DNA from 3 places in the Sphingobacterium sp. SRCM116780 genome. Region 2 is predicted to be linked to each of the others. Evidence: riboswitches for the same ligand, from Rfam matches in the RefSeq annotation. Region 2 holds a riboswitch; each other region holds the start of a gene.
The links. Region 2 has a riboswitch for S-adenosylmethionine ahead of metF (methylenetetrahydrofolate reductase [NAD(P)H]). Riboswitches for the same ligand answer to the same signal wherever they lie in the genome.
Positions count from the first base shown of each region.

Region 1: another riboswitch for S-adenosylmethionine. It lies ahead of LZQ00_RS07450 (O-acetylhomoserine aminocarboxypropyltransferase/cysteine synthase family protein); the one in region 2 lies ahead of metF (methylenetetrahydrofolate reductase [NAD(P)H]).
Region 3: another riboswitch for S-adenosylmethionine. It lies ahead of metE (5-methyltetrahydropteroyltriglutamate--homocysteine S-methyltransferase); the one in region 2 lies ahead of metF (methylenetetrahydrofolate reductase [NAD(P)H]).

Region 1 is NZ_CP090446.1:1,687,832-1,691,116, reverse strand. It holds gene metX (homoserine O-acetyltransferase family protein) at 1-200, opposite strand, end outside; gene LZQ00_RS07450 (O-acetylhomoserine aminocarboxypropyltransferase/cysteine synthase family protein) at 244-1,551, opposite strand; SAM riboswitch class I at 1,784-1,898, opposite strand; gene LZQ00_RS07445 (TetR/AcrR family transcriptional regulator) at 2,118-2,735, shown strand; gene LZQ00_RS07440 (TolC family protein) at 2,761-3,285, shown strand, end outside.
Region 2 is NZ_CP090446.1:4,162,328-4,165,612, reverse strand. It holds gene LZQ00_RS17970 (DUF2723 domain-containing protein) at 1-171, opposite strand, end outside; gene metF (methylenetetrahydrofolate reductase [NAD(P)H]) at 352-1,308, opposite strand; SAM riboswitch class I at 1,369-1,474, opposite strand; gene LZQ00_RS17960 (hypothetical protein) at 1,599-2,444, opposite strand; gene rimM (ribosome maturation factor RimM) at 2,579-3,106, opposite strand; gene LZQ00_RS17950 (30S ribosomal protein S16) at 3,243-3,285, opposite strand, start outside.
Region 3 is NZ_CP090446.1:3,392,348-3,395,632, reverse strand. It holds gene metE (5-methyltetrahydropteroyltriglutamate--homocysteine S-methyltransferase) at 1-1,624, opposite strand, end outside; SAM riboswitch class I at 1,782-1,885, opposite strand; gene LZQ00_RS14590 (phosphatase PAP2 family protein) at 2,041-2,814, opposite strand; gene LZQ00_RS14585 (response regulator transcription factor) at 2,908-3,285, opposite strand, start outside.

The DNA of each region.
Region 1 (3,285 bases), 1.8 Mb from region 2:
AACAAATCATGTTCACCAAATAATCCTGGCCACCAATCCAAAACATCTGAATTGGCAGTTAACGCATGGCATACCCAAACAACATTGCTGTGGTCAGCATTTAATCTTCCATAAGTATGATAAGCAATTTCAAGGTTATTGATTTCCTCTCCATTTTCAAATGTAAAGGTTTCTTTGTATTGATATGTGTTGATACTCATGCTCCCTTTTTCTTATAAAAATACTCTCCGGATCTATGTTAATCTATTTTATCTTATCAAAAGCCTGTTGTAAATCTTCTTTGATATCATCAATATGTTCAATACCAACAGATAAACGAAGTAAACCAGGAAATACACCAGCAGTTTTTTGCTCTTCTTCACTTAATTGTTGATGTGTTGTCGCTGCTGGGTGAATGATTAATGATTTTGTATCACCCACATTTGCCAGATGACTTATTAATTCAAGACTATCGATAAAATCATTAGCTTTTGTAGGATCACCTTTGATTTGAAAGGAGAGGACAGCACCGTATCCATTCTTTAAATATTTTTGAGCATTCCCATAGCTAGGAGAGCTTTTCAAACCAGGGTAATTTACTTTTTCTACTTGAGGATGTGCTTCAAGCCATTTTGCAACCTCTAAAGTATTGTCTACATGACGTTGAACACGTAATGATAATGTTTCTAATCCTTGTATTAATTGAAAAGAATTGAAGGGTGAAATAGCAGGACCAAAATCGCGAAGACCTTCCACGCGAGCGCGGATGGCAAACTGAATATTCCCAAAAGGACCATGAATACCAAATACATCAGAAAAAATTAATCCATGATAGCCATCCGAAGGTTCAGAAAATTGCTTGAATTTACCATTGCCCCAATTGTATGTGCCACCATCAACAATAACACCTCCAAGGCTAGTACCATGGCCACCAATCCATTTTGTAGCGGACGCTACTACTACTGCAGCACCGTGTTCCAATGGCTTAAATAAATAACCGGCAGCCCCAAAAGTATTGTCAACGATAAGAGGGATATCATGCTTTCTAGCAACAGCAGCTATTTTGTCAAAATCAGGGATATCATAGCTCGGATTTCCAATAGTTTCCAAAAATAAAGCCTTTGTCTTCTCATTGATTAGCGCCTCGAATTCTTCAGCTGTTGTTTCTTGGGTAAATCGGACTTCAATACCTAATCTTTTGAAAGCAACTTTAAACTGATTGTAAGTACCCCCATAGATGTTGCTGCTTGAAATAAAGTTGTCACCCGCTTCTAAAATATTATTAAGAGCAATAAATTGTGCAGCTTGACCTGAAGCAACTGCCAAAGCAGCTACACCACCTTCTAGTGCAGCTACCCGTTTCTCAAAAACATCCGTAGTTGGGTTCTGCAAACGTGTATAGATGTTGCCAAATTGCTTTAGAGCAAATAGATTCGCTCCGTGCTCTGCATTTTCAAATACATAGGAGCTTGTTTGATATATAGGAACAGCACGCGAACCAGTTGTTGGATCCGCAACTTGACCTGCATGCACTTGAAGTGTTTCGAATTTAAGATTTTTATTATCAGACATTGTAGTTCTAATTAATTGGTTGAAAATTTGTTAAGAAAACTTTTGGATAAGGCTTCGCACATGGATATGTACTTGCAAACAATAAAATTTTTAAAAAATAAGATTGATTAACAAGACAATGTAAACATGTGCGAACACATTCGAATACATGAAGATGTAACCGTGCTACAGTTTACGTTAACTTTTGGACTAGTCGTCTTATTTTGTTGTAATGTAATCATCATTGTCGTTTCATTTATATGCTCCAAAGTAATATTGCTTTGGACAGGAATTGGCACCTTTTCAAACGTATTTTGAAGGTTGCCAGTGGGTCATTGAGCCAGTCTCTCGCCACTTCTTTATAAATCAAGACCAAAAAAGAAAGGTGTTGATTAGATGTATTTCTATTTGAAGTACAGTGCAAATATAGGTCTTGAATTTAATAAACCAAAATAATTTTGAATTATTTGTTTAAAACATTGTAAAACGATGAGGTAGTACTTTTATTGAAAAATAGGAGTATAAATTTTGAAATATTAACAGTGTTAAGTATATTTGAATAACGATTAACTATAGAATCAAAGAAAATGAAAGATAAGGTCGATTTGCGTAAGCGTATCCTGGAAGAGGCAAAAAAACTTTTCGCTCAAGATGGTTATAATGCGACATCCATTCGTAAAATTGCAGCCAAACTAGACATAAGTCCAACAACTATCTATCTGTATTACAAAGATAAAAGTGACATTGTATATGCGCTACATCAAGAGGGTTTTAATATGATGAAGGAAATGTTTTTTGCTTTGGAATATGTAGAAGATCCTTTTGAACGCCTAAAAGCGATTGGAAAATCTTATATCAAATTTGCGATTAGTCATCCAGATTTTTACGAATTGATGTTTGTAACCAAAGAACCAATGGAGTTTTTAGATCACCATTGTATGGGTGGACAATGGGAAGAAGGAGATGATGTCTTTAGTTTTTTGTTACAAACTGTAATCGCTTGTCAATCAAAAGGCTATTTTTTAGGTGATGATAGTTTGACTGTTGCATTGCAAGCCTGGACAACTGTTCATGGTCTATGTAGTATTTATATTTCTGGGCATTTGGTCAAATTGTTGTCTGAAATTAGCGCTAAAAAAAATACCGAACAAATTATAGATGATGTATATCGATTGTATACACATTACATGGAATCAACAAAATAATTTAAAATAAAAAACACTGTTAATAATGAAGATTTATTATCGTTTTGTTCCTATTATATGTTGTATTTTTTTATTGATAGAACCAGCTAAAGCGCAAGATGAGGTGTTGCAAAATTATGTCCAGCATGGGTTGGATAGTAATTTGATCATACAACAAAAGAATTTATCACTTCAAAAAGCATTAAATGGACTACAGGTTGCTAAATCTTTATATTTACCTTCCGTTAATGTTGATATTACCTATACAGAAGCACAAGGAGGTCGTAGTATCAATCTTCCTGTAGGAGATATGTTAAATCCTGTTTATAATACTTTAAATGCCCTGACGCAATCGTCTAATTTTCCAGCAATTGAGAATCAACAGATTAACTTCCTACCTCAAAATTATTATGATGCAAAGATTAGAACCAGTATGCCTTTGCTAAATACAGATCTTGGACATAATAAAAATATTAAAAAGAATCAGATCATATTGCACGAAAATGAGGTGGAGATCTATAAAAGAGAATTGGTTAAGCAAATTAAAGAATCTTATTTTAATTATAATATG
Region 2 (3,285 bases):
CAGAAATAAGGGTGCTCCAGGTTGATGAACAATCTGAAGTTTATAAGCTGAGGCAATAAATTCGCCTGTATCCCACCAACTGGTCGTCCTTTCGGCCGTCATACTAAAAACTAATGTTGCCAAGATGGCACATACCCAGCCTAAGGTGTTATTCACTTTCGTATAGTTCATTGTTGCTAAAAGTTATATTTGGTTAAACGATAAATCAAATTGTAAACTGATTTTTAACTAAATATAACAAAAGGGGATTTCATTTTATACCGATTAACCTTTTTTAACAAAAAATTTACAACACATAAAAAGAGCCTGTTATAGCTCGATAACAGGCTCTTTTTATAATATTCAAATATGTTAAAATAATTTTTCTACAATACTCTTTGTTGGACCTGGGTTACTCATGGTATAAAAATGCAAAACAGGTGCACCAAACTTAATTAACTCTCTACATTGTTCCACTAACCACTCCTCACCTACCTGTCGTACATCTGCATTATTTTTACACGCAGATACTGCTTCACTTAATTCTTCTGGAATATCCAAATGGAAAATCTTAGGTAATGTGATTAGTTGCTTTTTTGTTGTCAAGGGTTTTAATCCTGGTATAATAGGAACATGAATACCATTTTCTCTGCATTTGGTGACAAACTCTTTATATTTTTCCACATTGAAGAACATTTGAGTTACAATAAATTCAGCACCCATTTCTACTTTTTTCTTCAACCATTTGAAGTCTGTATTAAAGTTCGGGGCTTCAAAATGTTTTTCCGGATAACCTGCAACCCCAATACAAAAGTTTGTCTTTTCTGAACTTACGATATCTTCATGTAGGTACTGACCTTGATTCATATCCGCAACTTGCTGCAATAGATCCGTTGCAAATGCATGACCTCCTTCAGTAGGAATGAAATCGGCATCCCCTTTTCGAGCATCCCCTCTCAAGACCAATACATTGTCGATACCCAAGAAGTTCAAGTCGATTAATGCGTTTTCCGTTTCCTCTTTTGTGAAACCTCCGCAGATAAGATGCGGTACTGCATCGACTTTATACTTATTCATAATAGCCGCACAGATCGCTACTGTACCAGGGCGTTTGCGATAAGCGACACGCTCTAATAAACCGCTTTCGTGCTTCTTATAGAGATAATCTTCTCTATGATAAGTCACATCGATAAAAGGAGGCTTGAATTCCATAAGTGCATCCATTGTTTTAAAAATACTCTGGATACCTTGTCCTTTTGCTGGTGGCAACAACTCAAAAGAAAACAACGTATTTCCTTTGGCATTATTGATATGATCAACGATTTTCATTAATTTCTTTTAAATGTGATTTGGTTGGCTTAAATCGAAATGCACAAGTAAACTTGTTTCAACTTATCTTTCCCATCTCTGAGTTGGGGTAGAATGTAGCACCTTGTAAATTAACAGGTTGCTAAGGCTTCATTGGGTCTAGTCCCTCTGCCTTTCTCTATAAGCATCGGCTAATATCGGTAATAGAAGTAAATAATCAAAATAATATTAACAAGCTTGTTAAAAATAGTGCTTCATCTTATCGCAATTTGCTTCAAAAAACATCAAAAATGCTCAATATAATGCAGTTACTATAAAGTACCAAGCGTATTTCGCAAGTCTTTTAGATAGAAACTCACTAATAAACTACCCTTTATTCCGTATTTTACGCGCTCACCTTTTTTAAATCCTTGAGATAAGTAATCATAAGCTACTCGAGCATTGTTATCGTTAAAATATAATTCTTTCCAAAATAATGGAACATCAGCCCATTCTTTCAAAGCTATCCCATTTGAACCATATATAATCGGGGATTCAATGGCGTCTATTTTAAAATCATTATAAATCCCTGAATTGCTAATGTGTTGAAAGTATGCAATTGAATAATCTAAAAAGTTTAAAGCTCGTTGTTTTACCTGCTGTTCATTCTCCAGTTGTGTTGGAATATGACGCCATTCATTGATCGTTATATCAAATTTACTTGGTTTCTCTCGTTCTGCTGTTTCATCTAAAGCAAGATTGATATATAGTTTACCACTATTGGGTAATCGAATCGAATTAAAATTTGAAAAATCTCCCTTTAATTGGACAAAGCCTACTTCTGTTTGCATAATTTCTAATGGAAAAGATTCGTTATTTTCATCTTCCAATATAATTTTATCATCGTCAAATGTGTATTGACCATGTAATAACACATCATCTATCGCAAGGATATAATGATGATCATCTTTTAATGACAAAAAAGATCGATGATAACTTGGATATTCGCATGCTATACGACAATCGATACTATTTATGTCGTCTCTCTTATGTTCCAGGTAGCTTTTTTCAGTGTAACCACAGATAACTTGATAGTTTCCCTTGGGTATTGTTTTACTTCCGCCAAAAAAAGAGCATGAGGAAAACAGGAACATCAAAATCGGCATGTATACTTTCATAATGGCTAGGTTATTCTTGACAATAAAGATAATTCTTTTTATAATTATTACAAGTTTGTTCTCCCTAAAAAAGAAGAGTTGCTACAGCAATAACTATAGCAACTCTTCTTTTTTACTAAAATGGTTCTTTCCGTTTATATTTCTTTGTACAGCTCGACCAATCCTTCTGGTAGATCGACTTCCAAAACTTCTTCTTCGGGATCAATTCCCAATATCAGGTCGTCATTTAAAGGGAACATCAATTCCTTATCGTTAAAATCTACGGTTGCGATAAATTGTTGTGGCATTTCTTGTACATGCGTAATCTCCCCCAACTCACCATGTGTCTCGTCAATAACAAGATACCCGATCAGATCCGTATACCTAAAATCTTCCGGATCTCGTTCTGGCATTTTATCATTGGGAAGATAGATTTTCTTACGTACTAAGGGTTGTGCTTTGTCAATATGATCTACATCCTCCAAGTTCAAGTAGGCCGTGCTATTTGTTTGGTACTTGATATTGTCAACAAAATAGGGTACTAGTTTTTTATTGACTTCAACAAATAGGACATCAAAGTCTAAATCTTGATAATCTTCAAATTCAAAAAAAAGTTGGAGCTCTCCTTTTAATCCACGAGTTTTACTAATATAACCGATATAAAAACTTTCTTCTATTGTCATGTTCTTAATTGAAAAGGCAAATTTAAAAATATAAATACAAGATTGAAAGATTTTTTAGGTGTATGCCTTTCAATCATGATTCAAAAAAAGCCGGATCATAATGAACCGGCTTTCTTGATACTGTATGAATAGAAAATTATCCTTCAGTTTCTTCTGTCGCTGGAGCTTCAGTTTCTTCT
Region 3 (3,285 bases), 770 kb from region 2:
CATCACCATAAATAACTGGAGGTTTCACACAACGAGAACCATATGATTGTACCCAACCATTTTTAGTGAAGGCATAACCTGCTAATTGCTCACCAAAGTATTCAACCATGTCATTACGTTCGAATTCGCCATGAACCAATACATCGATATCCAATTGCTCTTGAAGACGGATTGTTCTTTCTGTTTCTTCAGCGATTTCTTTATCGTATTGTTCTTGGGAGATCGCACCTTTTTTCAAGTCAGCTCTCCATTTACGAACATCTTTTGTTTGCGGGAAAGAACCAATTGTTGTTGTTGGGAATGCAGGAAGGTTAAATTTCGCTTGTTGTGCTTCTTTACGAGCTAAGAATGTAGAAGTACGTTTTGCATCATCATCTGTGATATTAGCAGTACGCTCTTTCACTTCTGGTTTGTGAATTAAAGAAGAAGTACGGCGATCTTCAGCAGCAGCTTTATTTGCTTCAAAACGTTCAGCAGTTTTTGCATCTACTTCACCTTCCGCTAAGACTGCTAAATCTTTTACTTCCGCTAATTTTTGTTTCGCGAATGCCAACCAGTTTTTAACTTCTTTAGGTAATGATTCTTCGTTATCCTCATTATCTAAGTCAAAAGGAACATGTAATAAAGAACTAGAAGGTCCTACTAAAACACGGTCTTTACCCAAAGCATCAACTGCTTTTTTGATTTGTCCTAAAGATTTTACGTAATCATTTTTCCAAATGTTACGACCTTCAACAACACCTAATGAAAGCGTTAATGAAGCTGGAACTTTAGCTAATATCGTATCAAGTTGGTTTTCACCTCTTACTAAGTCAACATGAAGTGCATAAACAGGTAAGTTTAATGCAGTCTCTTCGTTGTCACGTAAAGCCTCGAAATAAGTTGTTATAATAATTTTGATGTCTTTCGCTGCTGCAGCTAATTTTGTGAATACACTTGTGTATAAAGCACGTGTTGCAGCATCAATATCTAAAGCTAAGAAAGGCTCGTCAATCTGTACATATTTTGCACCAGCAGCAGCCAATTTACCTAAGATTTCTTCATATACAGGAACCAATTTGTCGATCAAATCGATACGGTTGAAACCCGTTTCTTTTTCTTTACCTAACAATAAGTAAGTGATTGGGCCGATTAAAACAGGTTTAGTTTCTATACCCAAAGATTTAGCTTCATTATATTCATTTAAGAATTTTTCTGAAGTCAATTTAAATTCTTGATTTTTTACAAATTCAGGAACAATATAATGGTAGTTTGTATCAAACCATTTTGTCATCTCCATAGCTGTTACATCCACACCATCTTGTTGGAAACCACGAGCCATTGCAAAGTAAAGGTCTAAATTGTATCCTTTATCTTCATTGTTCAAAAGAGATTGATATTGTGCAGGAATAGCACCTAAAGTTAATGTCAAGTCTAAAACTTGGTCATAAAACGAAAAGTCATTTGATGGAATCAAATCGATGCCAGCATCTTTTTGAGTTTTCCAGTTGCCCTCACGGATTTTTTGACCAGCCTGCAATAATTCTTGCGCGCTGATTTTTTTAGCCCAATATGCTTCATTGGCTTTTTTCAACTCGCGGAAGGCACCTACACGTGGGTAACCTAAGTTGTTCGTTAGTAACATAAATATGATATTATTTTATTTGTTCAACCTTAACGAGGCAAGAAAATAGAAGGGTTTGTTATCTGAAATAAAAAACGATCAAAAATTCTTGAATCTATTATACTAAATTTTTCGATTGCTTTTTAGAGAGGAGGGCACAAGGTATAGTTTTGTGTCTGGCTTATCATTCCCGAATTAATCAGGGTAGAATGTAGCACCTTGTCAAAGGACAGGTTGCTAAGGCTTCAATGGGTCTATTCCCTCTGCCTTTCTCTATAAGCGCTGTAAATATCGGAATTACTTTTATAAAAACAAATTTTTTTTAATTTTTAGAAACGATCTTATAGTCTAAGCAACGAAAATACGATCAACAGGTTAGGTTTTTCTTTCTAAACAGAAATATGGATAGGATAGAAGGAGGAGAATATTGTCACGCATTAAAACTGAAAACTTGTCACAAGACCAGCTTGTTTTCCATTATAAAACGGAGCGACCATTGTTAAAGAAGTGGATGTGTTCGACTGTAAATGTTTATCCACTAAAGGTAACAACCAATAAGCAATCTTGGTACCCATCATACCAATACCTGCGCCCATGGCAACATCGGAAAACCAATGTTTGTGGTTGTACATTCTCAGATAGCCTGTTCCTGCAGCGATCGTGTAACCGGCAATTCCATACCAAATAGATTGGTCTTTATACTCTTGCCATAACATTTCAGCACCAGTAAAAGCTACTGCAGTATGTCCTGAAGGAAAGGATTCTTGATCAGCAAGATCAGGTCTCCAAGTTGGGGTTGTATGTTTAATGGCGTAAACTGTTGACAAGGTAATGGCATGTGAAACAGCACTAACAAATAAACGTTCTTTAAAATTGTGCTTACTTTTTACACCAATTAGATCAAGACCATATACCGCAGCAGAAGGAATAAATAGCGTTACATTATCGATCTTGAATGTCTTTGACGGATCATTGTTAATCCCATCGTTTATCTGCTCATTTTTATGCTTTAAATAAGGGCTGTTCAAGGAGATAATTCCATATGTCATCAAAGCCGCTGGTACGACAATTTGCTTATAAGGTATTTTTTGAAAGATCGTTTGATGAGCAATAGAATCGTTGACAACAATGTTTTCTTGTGCATAAACCTCTAGACCGATAAAGCCTAAACATAAATAAAGAAAGATAACAAAGGATAATTTTATTTTCATATTGGGATATTAATAGATGGGAGATTTGAAACTTTTTATTTGTCTCATATCTTGTGTCTCATATCTAGAAAAGAGATGCTGATACATCTCTTTTTAGCTTACTAATAATTTGTAACCTTTGCCATGCACATTAACAATTTCAACTTTAGGATCATCTCGAAGATACTTACGTAACTTACTTAAAAAAACATCCATACTTCTCCCAGTGAAGTAGTTGTCATCATGCCATATTTTTAACAATGCCTCCTCTCGAGTTAAGACATCATTTTTCTTTAAACAAAGTAGTCGAAGTAATTCAGCCTCTTTTGTCGATAGCTTTTGTTGAAGTCCTTTGTGGGCAATTTGTTGACTCGTATAATCGAAGAAATATTCACCGATTTCAAATTTATCGCTGACAACCTGATCATCTTTTTCTCTTACTATGCGTTTGAGTAAAGCATTGATGCGTAGTAGAAGTTCTTCGACACGAAA